Linked DNA regions of Paraglaciecola psychrophila 170. The protein of the gene in region 1 binds, or shares a complex with, the protein of each later gene. Links are inferred from orthologs where the notes say so. Each region holds a gene or a part of one and is shown in the gene's direction. Other genes may lie near its edges.

Region 1 (10,286 bases):
CAATATCGTTAAGGTTAACTAGGCCTTGAGCTTGAGAGGCTATTGCTAAGTCAAACAAGCCAATGTTAGGTGCATTGACAATACCCACTTTGCCGGAATATTTAGGGTCGAGCAACCAGCCCCAACTTTCGGTTTCATAGGCCTCTCCTTGTTTAACTACATTGGTGTTGTAACTAAAAGAATCAACATTGTGCACATAAGGTAAAAAGCTGATTTTATCCGTGTGCTCAGTGCCTAATGTACCGTTAGGCTCAATATGTAAGATTTTATGCGGTGCATCTCCGGCGCCCAATCTAGCATCTGTGCTGATTTTACCCGTTTTAGATAATGGGTTTATTTCGTCCCAATACCGCAGTCTCTTTTTTTCAATGGGTTGTATGGAGCCACTTGCCCATAGGGGTCTTATGCTATTCGACCATTGTTCGCACAAGTCAAAAGATTGCGGGTTCATTGACGCTTTTTGCAATACAGCGGCGCTCCCACGAGGCTCAAACATTAAATCGATGTCCAAGTCATCCATCGCTTTTTGGCGAAGTTTTTCTTGCAAGGTAACGTGAGTGCCTAGCACCCTGAGTTGAGTTCGTTGTCTGGAAAACACATAAGGGGCTTGGGTTATTGCTGTTACCCCAACTACTGCTTGGCTGATGGATTTTAGAGCTTGTCTACGGCTGATATCCTGTGACGATTGTGTTGGGACGTTACTTATAGCCATATTTAAAATTCACTTAAGAAACACTATAAAATCAACTTTTATCTACAATTAATTTAACAACAAAAATCAAAAGTATATAGGAGCAGTTTCATTGAATACTCTGCATTATAAAAATAGTGCCTTAATCAGCATAAAATTTATGTTGAAATTTTAATGTTTTTTGCTCAAGCCCATCGTTAATGTCGATAGATATCCGGTACTGCTCTAGGTCGCTAAAAGGCAGTACTGCCAAATAATAAATTGCCTTGCCCTCATTGACCTGCTTAAACGTTAGCTTTTTAACTACACCAATTAAGTTTCTAGCGTCACCCGTCAAAATTACTGATTGTGCTGTCTTGTCTTGCCTGTCTAACACTGAGATATTAATAAGAGCATTAAATTTGCTGCGCACTATGCCATATTGTTTGGCTACTTCAGGAGTTAAAAACGTACTGTTTAACGCAATGTAATGCACGTCCCAACTGCCTAGCACTTGTTTTTGTTCTGCGTTGACTTGAGAAGAAAACATCAGTCCTAGTGCTACTGAAAGACTCAATAAATAAAAATATATAACCTTCAAATTAAAAAATTCCAAATAAATCACCTAATAGTTTTTGAATAAACAATAACAGAAAGATCACCACCATTACCGATAAGTCTAATCCACCCATCTCAGGCATTCTTTTACGAATTGGGGCCAGCATTGGTTCAGTGAGTTGGCTTAATACTAATTCCATTGGGTTTCTGCCCTGGCTTACCCAGCTCATAATAGCGCGCAAAATAAGCACATACATCACTAAGGTCAGAATTTCTTTAATGACAATAACAAATGATACAACGACTAAGGACAAGACGTTGAGACTTGTTCCTCCCAACACCATGTTAAGAGTGACGACTTTTAATCCCGCAACCAATAGTGCAAACACCAGGGTTGCGGTATCTAAACGGCCGATCGAAGGTAACACTCTGCGCATAGGGGCCACTATAGGCTGAGTAGCTTTGACTACAAATTGGCTAAATGGATTGTAAAAATCCGCTCTGGCAAATTGTAACCATAGGCGTAATAAAACCACCATTAAATAAATGTTAAAAACAAAATCGATTAAAAACTGAACTGAACTCATATTATGGGTTTTCCTCGGTATCTGTCTGAGCTGTCAAAACTAAAGCATTTGAACAAGCATATTTAATAAAGCAGTCTAGAACTGCTTTGCCATTTCTTCCGCTCGTTTAACTGCTGCTTGCATGGCGTTGGCGACGACTTGTTGTAAGCCTTGTTCCTGAAACGACTCTATAGCCTTTGCAGTTGTTCCACCTTTGGAGGTAACTTGGGTCCGCAGCTCACTTAATTCAAGGTGAGGATGCTGACAGACCATTTCCGCTGCCCCTAGCATCGCTTGCTGAACCATTAACCGCGCCGTTGCATGGTCAAATCCCTGGCGTTCTGCTTCTGTTTGCATGGCTTCTAAAAATAAGTAGAAATAGGCTGGGCTGCTGCCTGCCGCCGCGATCACACCGTCTATCATCGATTCTTTCTCAACCCAAGCAATTTCGCCCACTTGACCCATTAAATCAGCGGCATATTGCTTATCAACTTCATCGATATTAGTGTCTGCAAATAGGCCGGTCATTCCTTTGCCTAACGCGCTTGGAGTATTCGGCATGGTGCGAACAACAGGCAAGGTTCCACCCAGCATTTGCTGAAGTCGAGGGGTAGTAATACCGGCCGCAATGGATACAAAAAGTTTGCCACTTAAATCCTGTTGCTGTGCAAGTTTCTCACATACTTGCTCCATAAGTTGTGGTTTTACTGCAAGCACGACGACATCTGATGCATCTACTGCTTCTTTATTATCTTGGGTGACATTAATGCCAAAATCAGCCTGTAAAGCGGATAGTTTTCCAATGGAAGGATTACTGGCTGTTATCAAGTGCGCTGGGTATGCATTGTTGACTAAACCACTGATAATGCTTCTCGTCATGTTGCCTGCGCCAATAAAGGCTATATTTCTGTGTTGCATGATTGTCCTTCTGTTAATTTCTTGAGCCAAAAATGGCGGTTCCTACTCTAACCATAGTACTACCATTGTTAATAGCATTTTGCGTATCACCTGACATGCCCATAGATAAGGTATCGACAGTTGTGTACTGTTTTTTTAGACTTTCGAATAATACTGACATGTGAGCAAAGCTAGCTGTTTGTTCAGTCACAGACTGATTGGCCTTCGGAATAGTCATTAATCCGCGCAATCTAAGGTTAGGTAGTTCTGTAATGGCTTTGGCAAAGTCATTTAATTCGTTTACGCCTATGCCGGCCTTATTTGCGTCATCGTCAATATTTACTTGAATACACAGGTTTAATATTTTGGGTGGTGCTATTTGATCATTTAGTCTTTGGGCTATTTTTAGCCGGTCGATGGCTTGCACCCAATCGAAGTGTTCGGCTACCAATCGAGTTTTATTCGATTGTAATGGCCCGATGAAATACCACTCAATATCATCGAGTGATTCTAAGGCTTTGATTTTTTCCACACCTTCTTGCACATAGTTTTCACCAAACAAACGTTGTCCTGCTTCATACGCTAGCACGATATCAGATACGGGTTTGGTTTTACTCACCGCTAGTAATTTTACCGTATTTGATGGACGATGTGCGTCTAAGGTAGATTGCTCGATGGTTATTTGTACGCTTTTGAGTCGTTCTGCTATTGTTTCCATATTGCAACATGATATACGGAGAATATTTATTGGATATTACCGAACTTTTAGCCTTTAGTGTTAAAAATAAAGCTTCTGATTTACACCTTTCTGCTGGATTACCGCCAATCATACGTGTTGACGGTGAAATGCGAAAATTAAATATACCTGCACTCAGCCATAAAGAAGTGCATGCCCTGATTTTCGAAATCATGAACGACAAACAGCGTAAGGAATATGAAGAGAATCTCGAAACCGATTTTTCCTTTGAAGTAAAAGATTTATCACGCTTTAGGGTGAATGCTTTTGTGCAAAACCGTGGTGCGGCAGCAGTATTAAGAACTATACCAAGTGAGATCTTAAGTTTAGATGACTTAGGTGCGCCGCAAATATTTAAAGAAATTATCAATCAGCCCACTGGCATTATACTGGTGACTGGCGCTACAGGTTCCGGTAAAAGTACCACTTTGGCAGCCATGGTTGATCACATTAACTCAACTAAACGTGAACATATTCTAACCATTGAAGATCCTATCGAATTTGTCCACGAAAATAAACTTTGTGTGCTCAATCAACGTGAAGTGCATCGAGACACCCACAGCTTCAATAATGCTCTTCGCTCTGCGTTACGTGAAGATCCTGACATAATATTGGTAGGTGAATTACGAGATTTAGAAACGATTCGCTTAGCTATCTCAGCCGCCGAAACCGGACATTTGGTATTTGGGACGTTACACACCAACTCGGCCCCTAAAACTATTGATAGATTAATCGACGTGTTTCCTGCGGCGGAAAAATCCATGATCCGTTCTATGCTGTCTGAATCGTTGCGAGCGGTTATTTCTCAAACCTTATTGAAAAAAGTGGGCGGGGGTAGGGTGGCAGCACACGAAATTATGCTAGGTATTCCGGCTATCCGAAACCTGATCCGCGAAGATAAAGTGCCACAAATGTATTCGGTTATCCAAACGGGTCAATCTCATGGCATGCAAACCATGGATCAATGTTTGCAGAGGTTAGTCGCCCAAGGCCTCATTACGGCTCAAGATGCCGCTGCAAAATCAATTGATAAAAAACCGACTTCTAGTTTTGGGAATTAATGTATGGAACTCACACCTTATTTAGAAGAGATGCAAGGTTTAGGTGCATCAGATTTATTTGTCACTGTTGGCTTCCCAGTTAGTGCTAAAGTAAACGGTCAAATGACACCTATCGGTGGCAGTAATTTAAGCCAAGAAGACGCTTTAGCCCTAGTACATGATGCGATGACCGAAAAACAAAAACTTGAATTTGAAGAAACCAAAGAATGTAACTTTGCTATTGCTAGAGATGAAATAGGGCGTTTTCGTTGCAGTGCTTTTTGGCAGAGAGATATGGCAGGTATGGTTGTAAGGCGTATTGTCACCCAAATACCTCAAGTTTCAGACCTAGGTTTACCCGAAATATTAAAAGATGTGATTATGTCGAAGCGTGGCTTGTTGTTATTTGTCGGTGCCACAGGTACAGGTAAATCAACTTCACTAGCGGCATTGATAGGGCATAGAAATCAACACTCAAAAGGGCATATTCTGACTATAGAAGACCCTATAGAATTTGTACATCAACATGCCAACTGTGTGGTCACTCAGCGAGAAGTGGGTATTGATACTAAGTCTTTCGACGATGCATTGAAAAGTTCATTACGCCAAGCGCCTGATGTGATTATGATTGGTGAAATTCGCTCGATGGAAACCATGGAATATGCCATGTCTTTTGCTGATACTGGGCATTTATGTGTGGCCACATTGCATGCCAATAACGCCAATCAAGCTATAGAGCGTATTATGCATTTGGCACCATCGGATCAACATGAAAAGCTACGCTTTGACTTGAGTTTGAATATGCGAGCCATTATTGCTCAGCAACTGGTTCCCACTCCAGATGGTAAAGGCCGAGTTGCAGCGATTGAAATATTGCTTAACTCTCCATTAGTCACAGATCTTATTCAGCGTAACGAAATTGGTGGTTTGAAAGAAGCGATGAAAAAAGGCAAGGAAATAGGTATGCAGAGTTTTGATATGGCCTTATATGACTTGTACAAAGCTGGCAAAGTTACTCTGGATCATGCTATCCACCATGCTGACTCGCCAAACGATTTGCGCCTTATGATCAAACTGGATTCGAATGAAGGCAATCAACTTGGATCGCTGTCTGATGTTTCTATCGATATGGATTAAAGGCAATTTTGGATAAAGTTTATTCTCATTACGACCGCTTTATGGTTTTTCAAATCAAACAATTACTTGATGAAAAAGGTATTCCTTGTTTTGTGAAAAATGAATTTGCGATAGGTGCCATGGGCGAATTATCGCCTATGGACGTGTTGCCAGAAGTTTGGATCAGCGATCCTCAATGGTTACTCAAGGCCCAGCAGTTTATTGCTGAATTTGAATATCAACCAACAGACTCATCTCCTTGGATATGCAGCAACTGTAAAGAGCAAAATGGCGCTAGCTTTGAACTGTGTTGGCAATGCGGTAAAGATAGTGTTGTATAAGTTAGCCTTTTATTACCCGAGCAATTAAACCTTTATGTCGCTAAATACTTCCGATTCGGCTCAGATAGAAAACTTTGTTGAAGCCATGTGGTTAGAAAAAGGATTAAGTGAAAATACCCTTAGTGCTTATCGTTCTGATTTAACTAAATTTTCACTTTTTCTTGCCAAGCAAAGTGAGACTGACAATCTAGTACAGTTAGTCGACTTTGAACAAGATGTATTAAATCAATATCTTGCTATACGTTATGACGGTGGTTTATCTGGTCGAAGTACGTCACGCTTTCTAAGCAGTTTACGTAGTTTGTGCCAGTTTATGTTACGTCAAAAAATTCGCAGTGACGACCCAGTTAGCCTGCTGCAAAATCCCAAGCTGCCGCAATCACTTCCTAAAACGTTGACCGAGTCACAGGTCATCGACTTACTCAATGCGCCTAAAATCGATGATCCGATTCAACTCCGTGATAAAGCCATGTTAGAGGTGTTGTACGCCACTGGCCTGCGAGTGACCGAGTTAGTCAGTTTACGATTAGACCAACTAAGTCTTCAACAAGGTGTTGTAAGAGTCACAGGTAAAGGCAGTAAAGATAGACTGGTGCCCCTAGGCGAAGAAGCGATTGAATGGGTTTCGACTTTTATAAAACACGGACGGGGTGCGTTACTTAAATCCGAAAGTGACATTATTTTCCCAAGCAAACGTGGGGTGGCCATGACTCGTCAAACCTTTTGGCACCGGATTAAACTTTACAGTCAAATAGCGAATATTCAAACCGACTTATCACCTCACACTTTGCGCCACGCGTTTGCTACACACTTACTTAACCATGGTGCAGACTTGCGTGTGGTTCAAATGTTGTTGGGGCATAGTGACTTATCCACCACGCAAATTTATACACATGTGGCGACGGAGCGATTGCAGAAGTTGGTGGCAGAGCATCATCCACGAGGCTAATCTTTGTTTTATGTGCAAGGCCTGGACGACAATTGAGTTGGGGAGTCTTATATCGATTTTTTGAATCGGAATGAACTTGGACATGGTTAAACAAACTAATATAAATTTTGCAGCAATATCAAAGTCATTGTTAATCTAAACCGCGTTTTTTAACTCAGAGTTTCCAGAGTAAATCTCTACCTAATTAAAGATTAAAAGACTACCTAACTGTTTTACGTCATTCATGTGTTTAAAGCTGATTAGTCTAGTCAACGCTGAAGCGTTTTTAGACGAGTATACGCTCAAAGTTGAGCTTGAAAAAAAGTATTCAGAAATCTGCTGGCTATAGGCAGAAAGCTTAAAAACAGTCGTTACATACATATTTGCCGAACCGTTTGGTTTGATAGACGTATTCCGTTAAACTGGTAATATACTTTGAAATTATTTGGCCTAATTAAGGTCTTATCAATACAGCAATCAGTTGGGCAGATTATGAAAAATTGGACGAAAATTGGCTTGGTACTTATTGGTTTGGTCAGTACTGTTAGTCTCAAAACTTTTGCAGCAGCAGATACACAAAACCTTGATCAGGTAAAAGCTAAACTGCAAGCGGCTCTTGGTATGCAAATAAGTTCTATTGGTGATGCGCCGGTTACCGGCCTATTGCAAGTGATGACAGAGAAAGGGTTGTTTTATACCAGCCAAGATGGCAAGTATTTGTTGCAAGCTCGCATTTATGATATCGAAGAAGGTATGCGTAATGTGACTGAAGAAGCTCTTGGAAGTGTGCGCTTAGGTGGTTTAGCAGAATTTAAAGACGCTGTTATCGAATACAAAGCAGATAAAGAAAAATATGTGGTCAATATATTTACAGATATTACCTGTGGTTATTGCCGTAAGTTGCATAATGAAATGGAGCAATATAACGATCTGGGTATTACTGTTCGCTATCTAGCCTTTCCTCGTGGTGGTATTAATAGTTCTACTTACACCGATATGGTTTCGATTTGGTGCTCGGATAATAAGCAAGAAGCTATGGATAACGCCAAAGCTGGTGGCACAGTAGCCAGTAAAGACTGCAAAACAAAAGTCGCTGAGCAATATGCTTTTGGCCAAAAAATTGGGGTAAACGGCACACCTAATATCATTATGCCTGATGGCTCTGTTATTCCGGGTTATCAACCACCTAAACAGCTTGAAGAAGCGTTAAAAGCCATTCTTTAATTTTTTAAATTACACTATTCTTAAGCTTGTATTTTTCTAATACAGGCTTTTTTGTTTTTCACTTCTCCAATGGGTAAATATTTAAGTGCAAATCAGCCGTAGACCCAAAATGAATAGCCAACATCTTCCTGAGTTGTTGCATCCACGATTAAAACAAATTTATGCTGATAGAGGTGTCGAGGACGCGGCGCAACTCAATCGTAGTGCTCAAGCACTATTACATTACGACCAATTACAAGGTGTTGAGAAAGCCGTTCATTTGTTGTCTCAAGCGATAGCAACCAATAAAAAGATAATAATTGTGGGTGACTTTGATGCCGATGGTGCCACAAGCACAGCATTGAGTATGATGTCTTTGCGCATGATGGGATCGACTAACCATGATTATTTAGTCCCTAACAGGTTCAATTTTGGTTATGGCTTAAGTCCAGAAATAGTAGAAGTTGCGGCGCAACAACAAGCAGAAGTCATCATGACAGTCGACAATGGCATTGCGTGTTTTGCTGGTGTTGAAAAAGCTAAATCTTTGGGTATAACTGTGATTGTAACAGACCACCATTTAGCCGCTGAATCATTACCGATTGCGGATGCAATAGTCAATCCCAACCAACCAGGTTGTGGGTTTTTGTCTAAAAATTTAGCCGGGGTAGGTGTAGCATTTTATTTGATGTTAGCCCTTCGAGCAGAGCTGAAATCCAATGGATGGCTTGAGCAGCAGGGTTTACCTGTGCCCAACTTAGCCTCATTACTAGATTTGGTGGCACTTGGCACCGTAGCTGATGTTGTGCCATTAGACGATAACAATAGAATATTGGTGCACCAAGGTTTACAGCGTATACGTAGCGACAAATGTCGGCCGGGTATACAGGCGATAATTGAAGTGGCAAGTAAAGAAAAAAGTCGTTTAGTAGCCTCTGATTTAGGTTTTGTTGTCGGACCACGTCTCAATGCTGCCGGGCGGTTAGATGATATGTCGTTGGGTATTGAATGTTTGATGACTGATGATCCCGCACGTGCAAGGCAAATAGCCGTACAGCTGGATAGTTTAAACCGTGAGAGGCGTGAAATAGAAGGGTCGATGCAGCAAGAAGCGGTAAAAGCTTTGGAGGGGTTGAACCTTGAAGCAAGTACTTTACCTTTCGGTTTAGTGTTGTACCAAGCTGATTATCATCAAGGTGTGATTGGTATTTTGGCCGGCCGTATTAAAGATAAATATTATCGTCCAACTATCGCTTTTGCGCATCAGGATGACGACACTCTTAAAGGTTCTGCTCGTTCTATTCCAGGGTTACATATTCGTGATTTACTCGAAGAGATAAACAGCCGATATCCAGATATTATTGGCAAGTTTGGAGGCCATGCTATGGCAGCCGGACTCAGTTTACCATTAAAAAATCTATCTGCTTTTGAGCAAGTTTTTCATCAGATAGCGGAAGAAAATCTTAAAGATAAACCACTAGCAGGTGAATTGATTTCTGATGGTGAGTTACAGACCGAAGACTTTACGTTAGCTTTTGCTCAATGTTTAAAGGACGCTGGGCCTTGGGGGCAGGGATTTCCAGAGCCACTGTTTGATGGTGAATTCCAATTAATGGAACAACGCTTAGTGGGCAGTAAACACCTAAAAATGATGGTTAAACATGAAAGTGGTGTGTTAATCGATGCTATTGCTTTTAATGTCGATTTGGATTTGTGGCCTAATGCACAATGCAGCCATGTGAATCTTGCTTATAAGTTAGATATCAACGAGTTTCGTGGCCGAACTAGCTTGCAATTAATGGTCGAGGGCGTGAGCGCTTTGTAGCATTATTAACGTCAATATACATTCTTAGACTGTTAACTAGCTTTTTAAATGGCCTGGGGCAGATAGAAAAAGCAAAAAGTTGTTCAACACCTAAGACAAAGAGGACAAAGAGGACAATGAGAATAAATAGAATTATGGATTCGGTACAACTTGAATATTCTTAACCATTGTTTGAGCTTTTACTGTGCTCAACACTTGGTGCTCCTTGGTTATCTATGTGGCTCGACATCTTTTGCTGTTATCTGTTTATATACTCAAGACCATCGTAACTAAATATCATTGGCAAATGAACGCATCCTCATTAACTTAATCCTTAAAGTGAGTACTGCGAATGAGTGCAGCCAATAAATGGCAAATTTAGGTTGTATAAATACGTATTTTGAGGCGAGTTTGGTATAATTATTTA
Region 2 (10,298 bases), 660 kb from region 1 along the record:
GTAGACAAATACCTGATACAAACATAATGATAATTCAATGCCTTTACCATCAAACCATTGACCGATGACATGGATTTGATTGATGTAGATTAGGCTCAAAAGGGCACCTGCTGCAATACTCAACAATAGCCATAACTTAGTCGCTGGCAGATGAACATATAGATACACAACCAACACAAATATCGGCAATGCATCCCGTAAAAATAAAATAACCGTATTAATTAGCATCTGCAGCCTTTTGCTTTTGATGTTCAACGATCACACTACCCCTTGCGGTATTAGGGTTATACTCCCCAAAAAAATCGTATTCGCCAGGCTGCAGTGGGCCAATAAATATGGTTGCTTTATTATTGGCAAAAATGACTTTATCTCTATTGAGTGAAAAGCTATCAAATTCCTCTGGTGTATTATCTTGGTTATAGATTATGAGTTTGACTTTTTGATTTGCTGGGATGGTAATCTGTGATGGGAAAAATAGGTGATCCTTGAGCTGGACATGATACTCCTCAACAGCCGCCAACAGTGACTGACAAAATAAGCCAAAGCATAGTGTTAAAGCGCCTATAACTTTATTCACTGGATTGCCCTTGTAATAATATCAGCTCTACTGATAAGCCTGATAATTGCTCAGAACGGCTTAGTTTTAATGCAGCATTATGCAGTTCGGCAATATGCTTAGAAATGGCTAAACCTAAACCACACCCTGGGGTGTTGCTGTCATGACGGTCACCGCCAATTCTGTAAAAACGCTCAAATACTCTTTTATACTCTGATTCATCAATTCCTGGACCTGAATCTTCTACTTGTATAATCACTCGCTGCTCCAGACTTTTCAATGTCACCCTAATTAGGGTCTCTTCAGGTGAGTATTTACTCGCATTGGAGATCAAATTTTGTAGCAATATACCTAGAGAAAACTCATCACCTAAAATGCTTGCACTTTGACCAACTAGTTCTATTTCTTGTCTTTTTGCTTCAATTTGTGGGAATAAACTGGCTATAACATTTTGGCAGAGTGAAGCAGTATTTATTTGTTTAAATTGACCTTGGTATTGTTCAGGATTGGTTCGGTTGAGCAGTAAAATTTGTTCTACTACATGGCTCATTCGCTCAATACCTTCTTGCAGGTATTGCATATTGGCGTTTGAAGTACTGTTATTGTTTAGCGCTAACTTTAGGTTGTGGGCATTGATTTTTAAGACGCTCAATGGGGTGCGTAATTCATGGGCTGCGTCTGAGGCAAAGCGTTTTTCTCGTGAAAAGGCTGCGTTTAGTCGTTCAAATAATTGATTCAAGGTTTCTAATACTGGGCTGAGTTCGTTTTGCTGATTCTGCTGGGTAATGGGACTAAGGTCATCGGCTTTTTTGGCGCGCAAGTTGTCAGATAGAAGCCTCAATGGCCGCAAACCCGTGCTGACCAACAAAAATATAATAATGGCTAGCAACGGAATACACAAAATCAGCGGTGTAACCGCAGCCAAGATCATTTTTTCTGCTAGTTCAAAGCGCCGGTTTAAGGGTTGTGCAACAAACACCCATTTATTGTCCGATTCAAAAAAATGTGCATAAGTGCGCCAACGTTGAGCTAAAAAATTATGCTCAGCAAATCCATTTTTAAAATTACTCATTGCCGCTTTAAGTTCTGGATGAGAACTAACTATTAATTGGTTATGTTGCCATATTTGGTATATAAAAGCAGCGTCAGGTTGTGGCGCTAATGACTGAGTGCTCAAGTCGGTAATATTCACCAGCACATAGGTCAAAGAGCGTAATTCATTATCAAATACGCTGGTTGCTTTCGCCATACTGCCGCGGTAACCCTGGATGGCAGCCGCGAAGGTGACTAATGTAATCACAGATAATAAAATCAGTGTTAGATAGCGACGAATAGACAAATTTATGACTCTATACGAGGGCTAGTTTTAACACTGTAACCTACACCGCGGATTGTTTTGATAAAGGCTTCGGGGAGTTTTTTACGGAGGTGGTGAACATGTACCTCAACTGCATTACTCGCTACCTCTTCACCCCACTCGTACAATTTAGACTCAAGTTGTTCTCTGGATTGAATACGACCAGCTTGTTCTAACAGCACCTTTAATAGCATAAATTCTTTGCGAGATAATTCAACCACCTGACCAGCAACACTTAACTGATGAGAAGCGCAGTCTAGACATACCTCACCAATAGTAATAGTAGAAGTAGTGGCGGTACCCAACCTTCTCTCAATCACTCGTAAACGTGCAATAAGTTCGTTTACATCAAAAGGTTTACTTAGATAATCATCTGCACCTTGGTCTAGTCCTTTAATTTTGTCCTCGATGGAGTCTCTTGCTGTGAGTACCAGAACAGGGATATTGACCTTCATTTGCCTGATGTTTTTAAGCAGCGTTAGACCGTCCATATCTGGCAAACCTAAGTCCAATATTAACATGTCACATTCATTGGTTTTTATGGTCAACATGGCTGACTTAGCGTTAGTGACATGATTGGCGGTAAACCCCTCGGAACGAAGTGACTGGTGCAGGCCTCTGGCTAATTGCATATCATCTTCGACTAACAAAATTCGCATTTTAATAACTCTATGTAAAGTCCCACTACACTATGCCGCTAAGGTAGTCGAAAGTGATCTAGTTTGAAAGGTCAAGGTGGTTTAGGTAGCTGTATTTATTGTGTACTTTTGCTAACATTTGATCTGCAAGTTGTTTTTTATGTTAACTCCAATCTTGGTTGTAACGTTCGGTTGGGTTGTGTAGTTTAATCGCCTTTAAAGTGGCTTCAAAGAACGTTTATGCTTGAGTATAGTTTTCTTGGTCAAACCAATAGTCAGCGTAGCGAAAATTGCGGCTATGCTTCATGGGTTGATGTTTACGGCTCAGTTAAGCCGATGCCTGGCCATTTTGTCGCTACCAAAAGAAAATGGCCAGCCTGGGGTGCGGTGATAAAGCCAACTTAACTCGGCGTAAGCCACACCATAAAAAATATAAGTGTCTATAGATAAGGTTTTCTGCAACATATCTTTAGCCTGTTTTACTAACCTCAATCCACCAAAACCACTCTCTACATTTGCTTGTTGAGATTTGGTCATACCCTGCAAGGCCCAGCAATCCGCAGGTAGAGGGTATTGTTTAGTAAGTGTTTCAGCTTTCTTGGCTAGTGCAGTGAGTTCGGAGAGTTGTTGGTCTTCATGCACTTGCAGTAGCAACCATTTTTGATAAAGTGCTGATACTGAATATTCTTGGTTATCAAACCCCTGAGCTGGTGAGCAAACAAACAGAATGAAAACCAAGAAACGCCAAAGCATTAGTATTTACCTGCAAAGATTATTGAAAACGTAGTGCCTAGATTAGTCTGGCTTTCTTAAGTCATCCTTAATAGCTGGGTTGACGGGTGATTTATTTTTGTGTTCAAACTCACCTTCGATAATATCTTCAGATTGATCGGTTGAATGAGGTTGCTGCTGGTGAGGTTGCTGTTGCGAAAAATTACCATTAAAAGAGGGATTGATCATCCGGATGGATAATCTTTTCACCAACCCTTTGGCTATAAGCGGGCGAGTCATCGGTAAACTCAATAAAAAACCAATGCCATCAGTGACAAAACCGGGGGTGACTAATAACACACCTGCAATTACTAACAATAAACCTTCAGCCATTTCTTGACCAGGCATAGTGCCAGCCTGCATTTTTTGTTGTGCTTGCATCAGGGTGCTAATCCCTTGTTGCCTAACTAAATGTGCACCAGCAAAGGCGGTTAAAATAACGATAGCTACGGTGTACCAACCACCTATTTGTTCACCCACGTTGATCAATATGGCTATTTCGACAATAGGTAAAATTGCGAATAATAAAAATAGTTTAAACAAAGATGCCTCGTTATTTGAGCTTTACGTAACAAGCTTTACGTATACTCTCTATGTTAATGTGTTGGTAATGATATTGGGACTGAATAACAAAACTCCAGCATATATACCATCATATTGTTACAGAGTGTTGTTTGGATTGTCTAACGAGTTTAGTGCCCAAGAGCTTTTTATCTTTTAAGTTTATCTTATTTAGCAAAGTAGTGAAATTTGACTCTTAAAGATTGGGTCTCTAAACAAAGTAATGTGTCGTGAATATGCAGTCTTAATATTTTGTTAAGGTTTGTGCTTTAATATTATTTAATAATCCCCGTTGGTCCATTGGTATAATGAACATAGTGCCAAGTTACCTTTTATATAAGAAGTGTTGTCGATGAAGTTCAGTATTAGATATTATGTTTTACTACTTAGTTTTTGTTTTTTTTCATCTGTGGTTACGGCGCAAACATCCGATCCTTTAAGTGATCTGTTTGCTGACGAACCAGAATTTTTACAAGTAGATGAAGCGTTTCAATTCGATTTCGCCCAGCAAGGCGATCAGCTCACCCTAAGCTGGAAAATAGCTGATGGTTATTATCTGTATAAAAAGCAGTTTAAAACAGTTGTTAAGCAAGCTGAGTTGGGTATGCCCGTTTTTCCAGTGGCCGAACAAATTGAAGATGAGTTTTATGGATTATCTGACGTATTTCGTAACCAACTAGATATAACTTACCCCATAGTATCCTCAGTGCAAGATGGCATAGTTAAAATTCGTTATCAGGGTTGTGCTGACGCTGGTTTGTGTTATCCACCTACTACTAGAGAAGTGTATCTGAATCAGGTCGGAAATGTTTCTGAAGCGGAGTCTAACCAATTATCAAAAGATTCAGCAATTGAATCAAATACTCAAGCACCCATTTCAGAGCAATTTGAGTTAGCCAGTCTGTTGTCTAGTGAACAGAGTTTATTTATCACCCTGCTGTTATTTTTAGGCTTAGGTATTGGTTTAGCATTTACACCTTGTGTATTTCCTATGTATCCAATTTTGTCTGGTATTGTGATTGGTCAAGGTAAAACTATTAGCACGTCCCGAGCGTTTACTTTGTCATTTGTATATGTACAAGGTATGGCTATCACTTACTCGTTGTTGGGATTGATTGTTGCTTCTGCAGGTGTGCAATTTCAGGCTGGTTTACAACATCCGGCTATTTTAATTGCGCTAATTGTCATATTTGTGTTGTTAGCAGTCGTGATGTTTGGTGCCTATGAGTTGCAATTGCCTTCTTCATGGCAAGAAAAGCTCAACGCCATGAGCAATAAACAAACCAGTGGAAGTTACTTTGGGGTGTTGGCGATGGGGGCGATTTCTGGTTTAGTGGCTTCTCCGTGCACCACTGCGCCGCTGACCGGGATTTTGTTATTTATCGCCCAAAGTGGTGATTTAGTGCTGGGGTTCAGTGCATTGTATGTATTGAGTTTAGGTATGGGTATTCCGTTGATTTTATTCGGCATTACGGGTGGTAAATTGTTACCCAAGGCAGGTAACTGGATGAACGTTGTTAAAGTCACGTTTGGTTTTATGATGCTGGCAGTTGCCATTATGTTTGTAGAACGTTTAGTTTCACATGTTGCTACCGACATCGCTTGGACATTGCTTGGCTTAACTACTTTCACATATTTCTTTGTGATGAATCAAAACAGCCCAACAAATTTTTATAAAGGCCTTCGTGCATTTTTGATCTTCATTGGCCTGTTTTTTTCAGCCGGTTATGGTTATCAAACATTCAATGGGTTCGGCCACAGCGATACTCAAGCTCAATCAAATAATACCCCTGTCGCGCATCAAGAATTTCTGAGCGTAAGCAGTATCGAAAGCTTCAATCTAGCACTAGCCGAGGCCAATGCTAATGGGCAAACAGTAATGTTAGACCTTTACGCAGATTGGTGTGTAGCGTGTAAAGAGTTTGAAAAATATACATTCCCCGATAGTCAGGTCGTGGCAGCGTTGAGCGATTCCGTTCTAATGCAGATTGATTTAACTGATAACACTGATAACAATATTGCATTCCAAGAGAAGTTTTCAGTGTTAGGTTTACCGACTATCTTATTTTTTGATACTCAAGGACAAGAGATAAGTACGGCTAGAGTGACAGGTTTTATGCGTGCCGCACCTTTTGCTGAGCATGTGAATAACCTTTTTGCTAAGTAACTGTGTCTTGTACTATCACTCGGTTTTTATAACTAAATTTTTTACTACTTTTTCCTTAACTTTTTTTACAGCCATATTCAGTATGTTGGTTACCTGTAGTTCTTTTGCGAACTCAGGTAATTACTGCATGGATGATTGGGCATGTGTAGAGAAAATAGAGAACAACAAGCAGGTCGGTTATTGGCTTTACAATAAAAAACCTTTTGTGGTGACTGTCACCTTAGAAGTGGACACCAATAACTTAAAAACGTCTGCCACAAACCAGCGCCAACATATTGTTAACCAAGTGCTTCAAGGGTATCAGCGAGTTAAAGTGCTTGAGTTGCAGCCCATCAACATTAGACGAAAAATTTGGTATGACGAATCTTTTTATTGGGCACCAGGCAATATGCTGGCGAAACATCAAGGGGATACTGTTTATCAAAACCCATATGCTCAAGGTGATTATTTCCCTATAGTACAAGGCTTTGGCGGTGGATATAGCCACAGTGGGCCATCAAGGTATGCGGTTGATTTTGCTATGCCTATTGGTACTGCTATACATGCAGCTAGGGCAGGGGTTGTGATTGACTTAATTGAGCATCATACACGGGGAGGTGCTAGTCGAAAATACGCTAAATATGCTAATTACGTAGTGATTTTGCATGATGATGACACCACAGGTGAGTATTACCATCTGAGAAAAAATGGCGTTACGGTTGCACAAGGTGTGCGCGTTATTGCAGGTCAAAAAATAGGTTACTCGGGTAATACGGGGTTCTCTTCTTTGCCGCACTTACACTTTGCGGTATATCAAGCAATGCCTTTTGGAAAGTATCAATCACTGCCTTTTGTGTTTGAATAAAGACTGGGTCTTATCTCTATTCCTAGTTTAAGTTATCTACCGTGTCTTTTCTAATAGTGCGAGAATATCGATTGCCGGAACCGGTTTAGAAAAGTAATAACCTTGTAGATGCTGACATTTATTCTTTTTGAAAAACTCTACCTGCTCAAGGGTTTCAATACCCTCTGCCACTCAACTCATTTTTAATTGTTTAGCCATGCTTAGCGTTGTGAGGATAATGGCCTCATTATTTTGGTTTTTTCCGATGTCATCAACAAAACTTTTATCTACCTTGATGATGTTTATTGGGAATTCTTTAAGATACTTCAGAGATGAAAACCCAGTACCAAAATCATCTAACGCAATTAAAAAGCCTTTCTGCTGTATTTGGGTCATGTACGTCAGTGCTTTATCGTAATCGCGCATCAAGGCACTTTCGGTAATTTCAAAACGTATGGCTGTAACTGGTATATTATTTTGCTCCAAAAGCAGAATAATCTTATCAATTGAAGATTGGTTGTCGAAATGTTTAGCCGACAGGTTTACTGATATATACCCAGCAAAAAACATTCTGGCGCATTTCATTCAGTACTGGCATCGCTCGTTCAAACGCATCTAATGTCATATGCTCTATTAAACCAAGCTCCTCTGAAACAGGAATAAATATATCTGGAGTTATCATGCCGCTTCGAGTCGGCCAGCGCATCAGGATGAAGTGGTCTAATTGATTCGGACACTCTAGTTAAGAGATAATACTCAAAACTGGAGTGGACTATGAATGCACGTAAGAAATATTCAAAAGAATTTAAATTGGATGCCATCGCATAGGTGGTAGAGCAAAAATACAAAGCAAGAACGGGTGCATTGGCGTAATTACTCTACACGATTTAGCGCCCAACAAGACATCTTGAATTACATGACCATGTGGTACAACAGCCATAGACTTCATTCGTACTTGGATTACCAAAGTCCTAATAACTTTGAACAACAAAACAATGAATTACAAAAAGTAGCTTAACTGAGGTAGTCGTATTAGGTTGACCAGGTCAGAATGCCTTGTGACAATAAATGGGTTCTAACATTACTACCATTATTAAGCATTTTATCTGGTAACAAATATTCAACAGAAAGCTTATTAGTAACATATGAATAGGAATAAACACCCTCATCCATTGAGAATAATATGTTTCCCAGTTCGTCCTCGCTAACGTAACTGGCTTTTTGTGTTAATTGGTTATCCCGCTTTAACTTTAAATTGATAATATTTTTGGTTGTATTTTTCGTGAGGTTATATTGGTGAACGCCTTTGACAGAGTCACTGACCCAAAGGTTTCTTTTTGAGTCCTGAAACAAATAATTTATAGGGGCAGCATTGAATTCGTTGTTTGGACCAAGGACTTGCTGGTTTTGATAGCCATCAAATCAGCGGTACCCAGTCACAAAAAACCTTCATCATCTAATAACAGAGAATTGATAGTATTCTGAGATAAACCATTATCTGTGGATAAACGAGAAAATGTTGGGTCCTGGATCAACGGCTCACCTTGACTCGCAGTTGAGACAAGCAACAATAAAAAATTGATTAAAAAATAATATCTCGTTGGCCTAAAGTAGGCTCTATTCATCATTTCTGCAGGTACATATTTATCCACGTTCAAATAATAAAAAGTAAATGACATCAATTTATACACTAATAAACCTCACGTCTCACAATGCATGATTTAATAAAATGGCTCTTATTAAATCATAAGTGACACTCAATACTTTTAGGCTTATCGGGTACCAAAAATTTTATCACCAGCATCCCCAAGCCCTGGCAATATGTAACCCTGTTCATTCAGTCTTTCATCGATTGCTGCGGTATAAATGTCGACATCAGGATGTGCAGCTTGAACTGCCTCTAAACCCTCTGGAGCCGCGACTAAAAATAGCCCCATAATATGTTTACAGCCTTTTTGCTTGAGTAAATCTACGGTGGCAATAAGAGTGCCACCAGTAGCTAACATCGGATCTACAATTAATGCGGTGCGTTCTGCGGCGTCTTTTACGACTTTATCGAAATAGGCAACAGGTTGTAGCGTTTCTTCATCACGATACAAACCTACCACACTAATTTTAGCATTAGGGATTAGCCTTAAAACACCATCCAACATACCTAAACCGGCACGTAAAATAGGAACGACTGTTATTTTTTTGCCCTTTATTTTTTGTATGTTTATTTTTTTCCCATTCCAATCTGTGGTTTCAACCACCTCAGTCTGTAGCTCTCTAGTGGCTTCATAAGTTAAAAGGTTACCCACCTCGCTCGCTAACTCCCGAAAATCTTTACTGCTAATCCCTTCTTCACGCATTAAACCTATTTTGTGTTGAATTAAAGGGTGATGAATTTCGTGTACGGGCATACTTATTTCTCGCGGTTATTGTTGAGACTGTAGTCTTGGACAAATCTCTGTCCGTGGTCAAGACACTCAGGATAGAACTGTTGAAAGCTAGACTCAAGCTTATCCCCATTTAGAAGTAAAAAAGACTGGGCTTGGTCGGCAAACATAACTTTATTTCTCAATCGATGTTCAATACTAGTGAATGCTCTAAAACAGCTTTCGACATTGACATATTGATTTAACCATTGTTGGGTTTTCAAGCGCTCGGCCTGTTTATTAAAATGCGCATTATCAGGTAATGAAAATTGTTCAAGTTGTTGATAAAAATTAGCAAAGACAATATTGAAGTGGGTGTCAGAGTAACGTTTCCAAGATTGCATCAGTAGGTAATCAAAATAGATATCGATAATTACCCCAGCCATCCTTCGAATATTACTGGGAAAACATTGTCTTAATTCAATTATTAGAGGGTGTGAATCAGTGAACACGTCAATACTACGATGCAAACGGATACCTTGTTCAATCTCAAAAGGTAAGTGCTGCAGGTGACTGCCTTTAACAAAGTCTCCAAGAAAATTGCCCAGCAAGTTGGTTTGAGTATGTGAGCCTATGTGGATATGGGCGATATAATTCAAATTAAAAAACACTCCAATGTAGGTAGGTAATAAGTCCCAATAAAAGCATAAAATACGTTAACTTGGCGGCAATCTTCGCTGATAAGACCAGTATTTTGCTGTTAATTTCTATTTGCTCTCTATAATGGATGAATAATTTAAGTTAATGTGCATTTAATGTACGAAGATCGATTTTGAAATAATGTTTTTCATATGCAGAAACACTCAACAGAATCATTACTAATTAAAATGGCGACCTAGTGAAAGTATTAGTTATCAATGGCCCAAATTTAAACATGTTAGGCAAGCGCGAGCCTGCAACATATGGCTCACAAAATCTACAACAAATTGTCAGTAGGTTAAGTACTTATGCTGACTCAATAGGTTTGAGTTTAACTCACGTGCAGTCAAATGCTGAACACGAGTTAAT

Evidence for each region.
Region 2: the proteins of dsbC (region 1) and C427_RS00625 are in contact, whole or in part, in a crystal structure (PDB 1JZD), measured with the Escherichia coli proteins. The link is inferred for Paraglaciecola psychrophila 170 from one-to-one orthologs.

The regions. Positions count from the first base shown.
Region 1 is NC_020514.1:784,204-794,489, forward strand. The notes cover bases 6,331-9,210. They hold dsbC (bifunctional protein-disulfide isomerase/oxidoreductase DsbC), read left to right. Parts: upstream 6,331-7,344; coding sequence 7,345-8,076; downstream 8,077-9,210. Other genes in these bases: xerD (site-specific tyrosine recombinase XerD), read left to right, coding at 6,331-6,873; recJ (single-stranded-DNA-specific exonuclease RecJ), read left to right, coding at 8,162-9,210. Outside these bases: C427_RS03465 (ABC transporter substrate-binding protein), read right to left, coding at 1-712; C427_RS03470 (DUF4426 domain-containing protein), read right to left, coding at 834-1,286; C427_RS03475 (YggT family protein), read right to left, coding at 1,273-1,815; proC (pyrroline-5-carboxylate reductase), read right to left, coding at 1,891-2,712; C427_RS03485 (YggS family pyridoxal phosphate-dependent enzyme), read right to left, coding at 2,726-3,409; C427_RS03490 (type IV pilus twitching motility protein PilT), read left to right, coding at 3,439-4,488; C427_RS03495 (PilT/PilU family type 4a pilus ATPase), read left to right, coding at 4,492-5,604; C427_RS03500 (putative signal transducing protein), read left to right, coding at 5,613-5,924; more of xerD, read left to right, coding at 5,959-6,330; more of recJ, read left to right, coding at 9,211-9,880. UniProt on the Escherichia coli protein: Acts as a disulfide isomerase, interacting with incorrectly folded proteins to correct non-native disulfide bonds.
Region 2 is NC_020514.1:128,568-138,865, forward strand. Bases 3,780-6,671 are described here. They hold C427_RS00625 (protein-disulfide reductase DsbD), read left to right. Parts: upstream 3,780-4,292; coding sequence 4,293-6,050; downstream 6,051-6,671. Other genes in these bases: C427_RS00620 (FxsA family protein), read right to left, coding at 3,780-3,865; C427_RS00630 (M23 family metallopeptidase), read left to right, coding at 6,178-6,671. In the rest of the region: C427_RS00595 (hypothetical protein), read right to left, coding at 1-228; C427_RS00600 (cupredoxin domain-containing protein), read right to left, coding at 218-577; C427_RS00605 (ATP-binding protein), read right to left, coding at 570-1,895; C427_RS00610 (response regulator), read right to left, coding at 1,898-2,572; C427_RS00615 (hypothetical protein), read right to left, coding at 2,876-3,304; more of C427_RS00620, read right to left, coding at 3,347-3,779; more of C427_RS00630, read left to right, coding at 6,672-6,894; C427_RS26850 (EAL domain-containing protein), read right to left, coding at 7,066-7,458; C427_RS00645 (hypothetical protein), read right to left, coding at 8,310-8,564; upp (uracil phosphoribosyltransferase), read right to left, coding at 8,646-9,275; C427_RS00655 (acyl carrier protein phosphodiesterase), read right to left, coding at 9,278-9,889; aroQ (type II 3-dehydroquinate dehydratase), read left to right, coding at 10,129-10,298. UniProt on the Escherichia coli protein: Required to facilitate the formation of correct disulfide bonds in some periplasmic proteins and for the assembly of the periplasmic c-type cytochromes.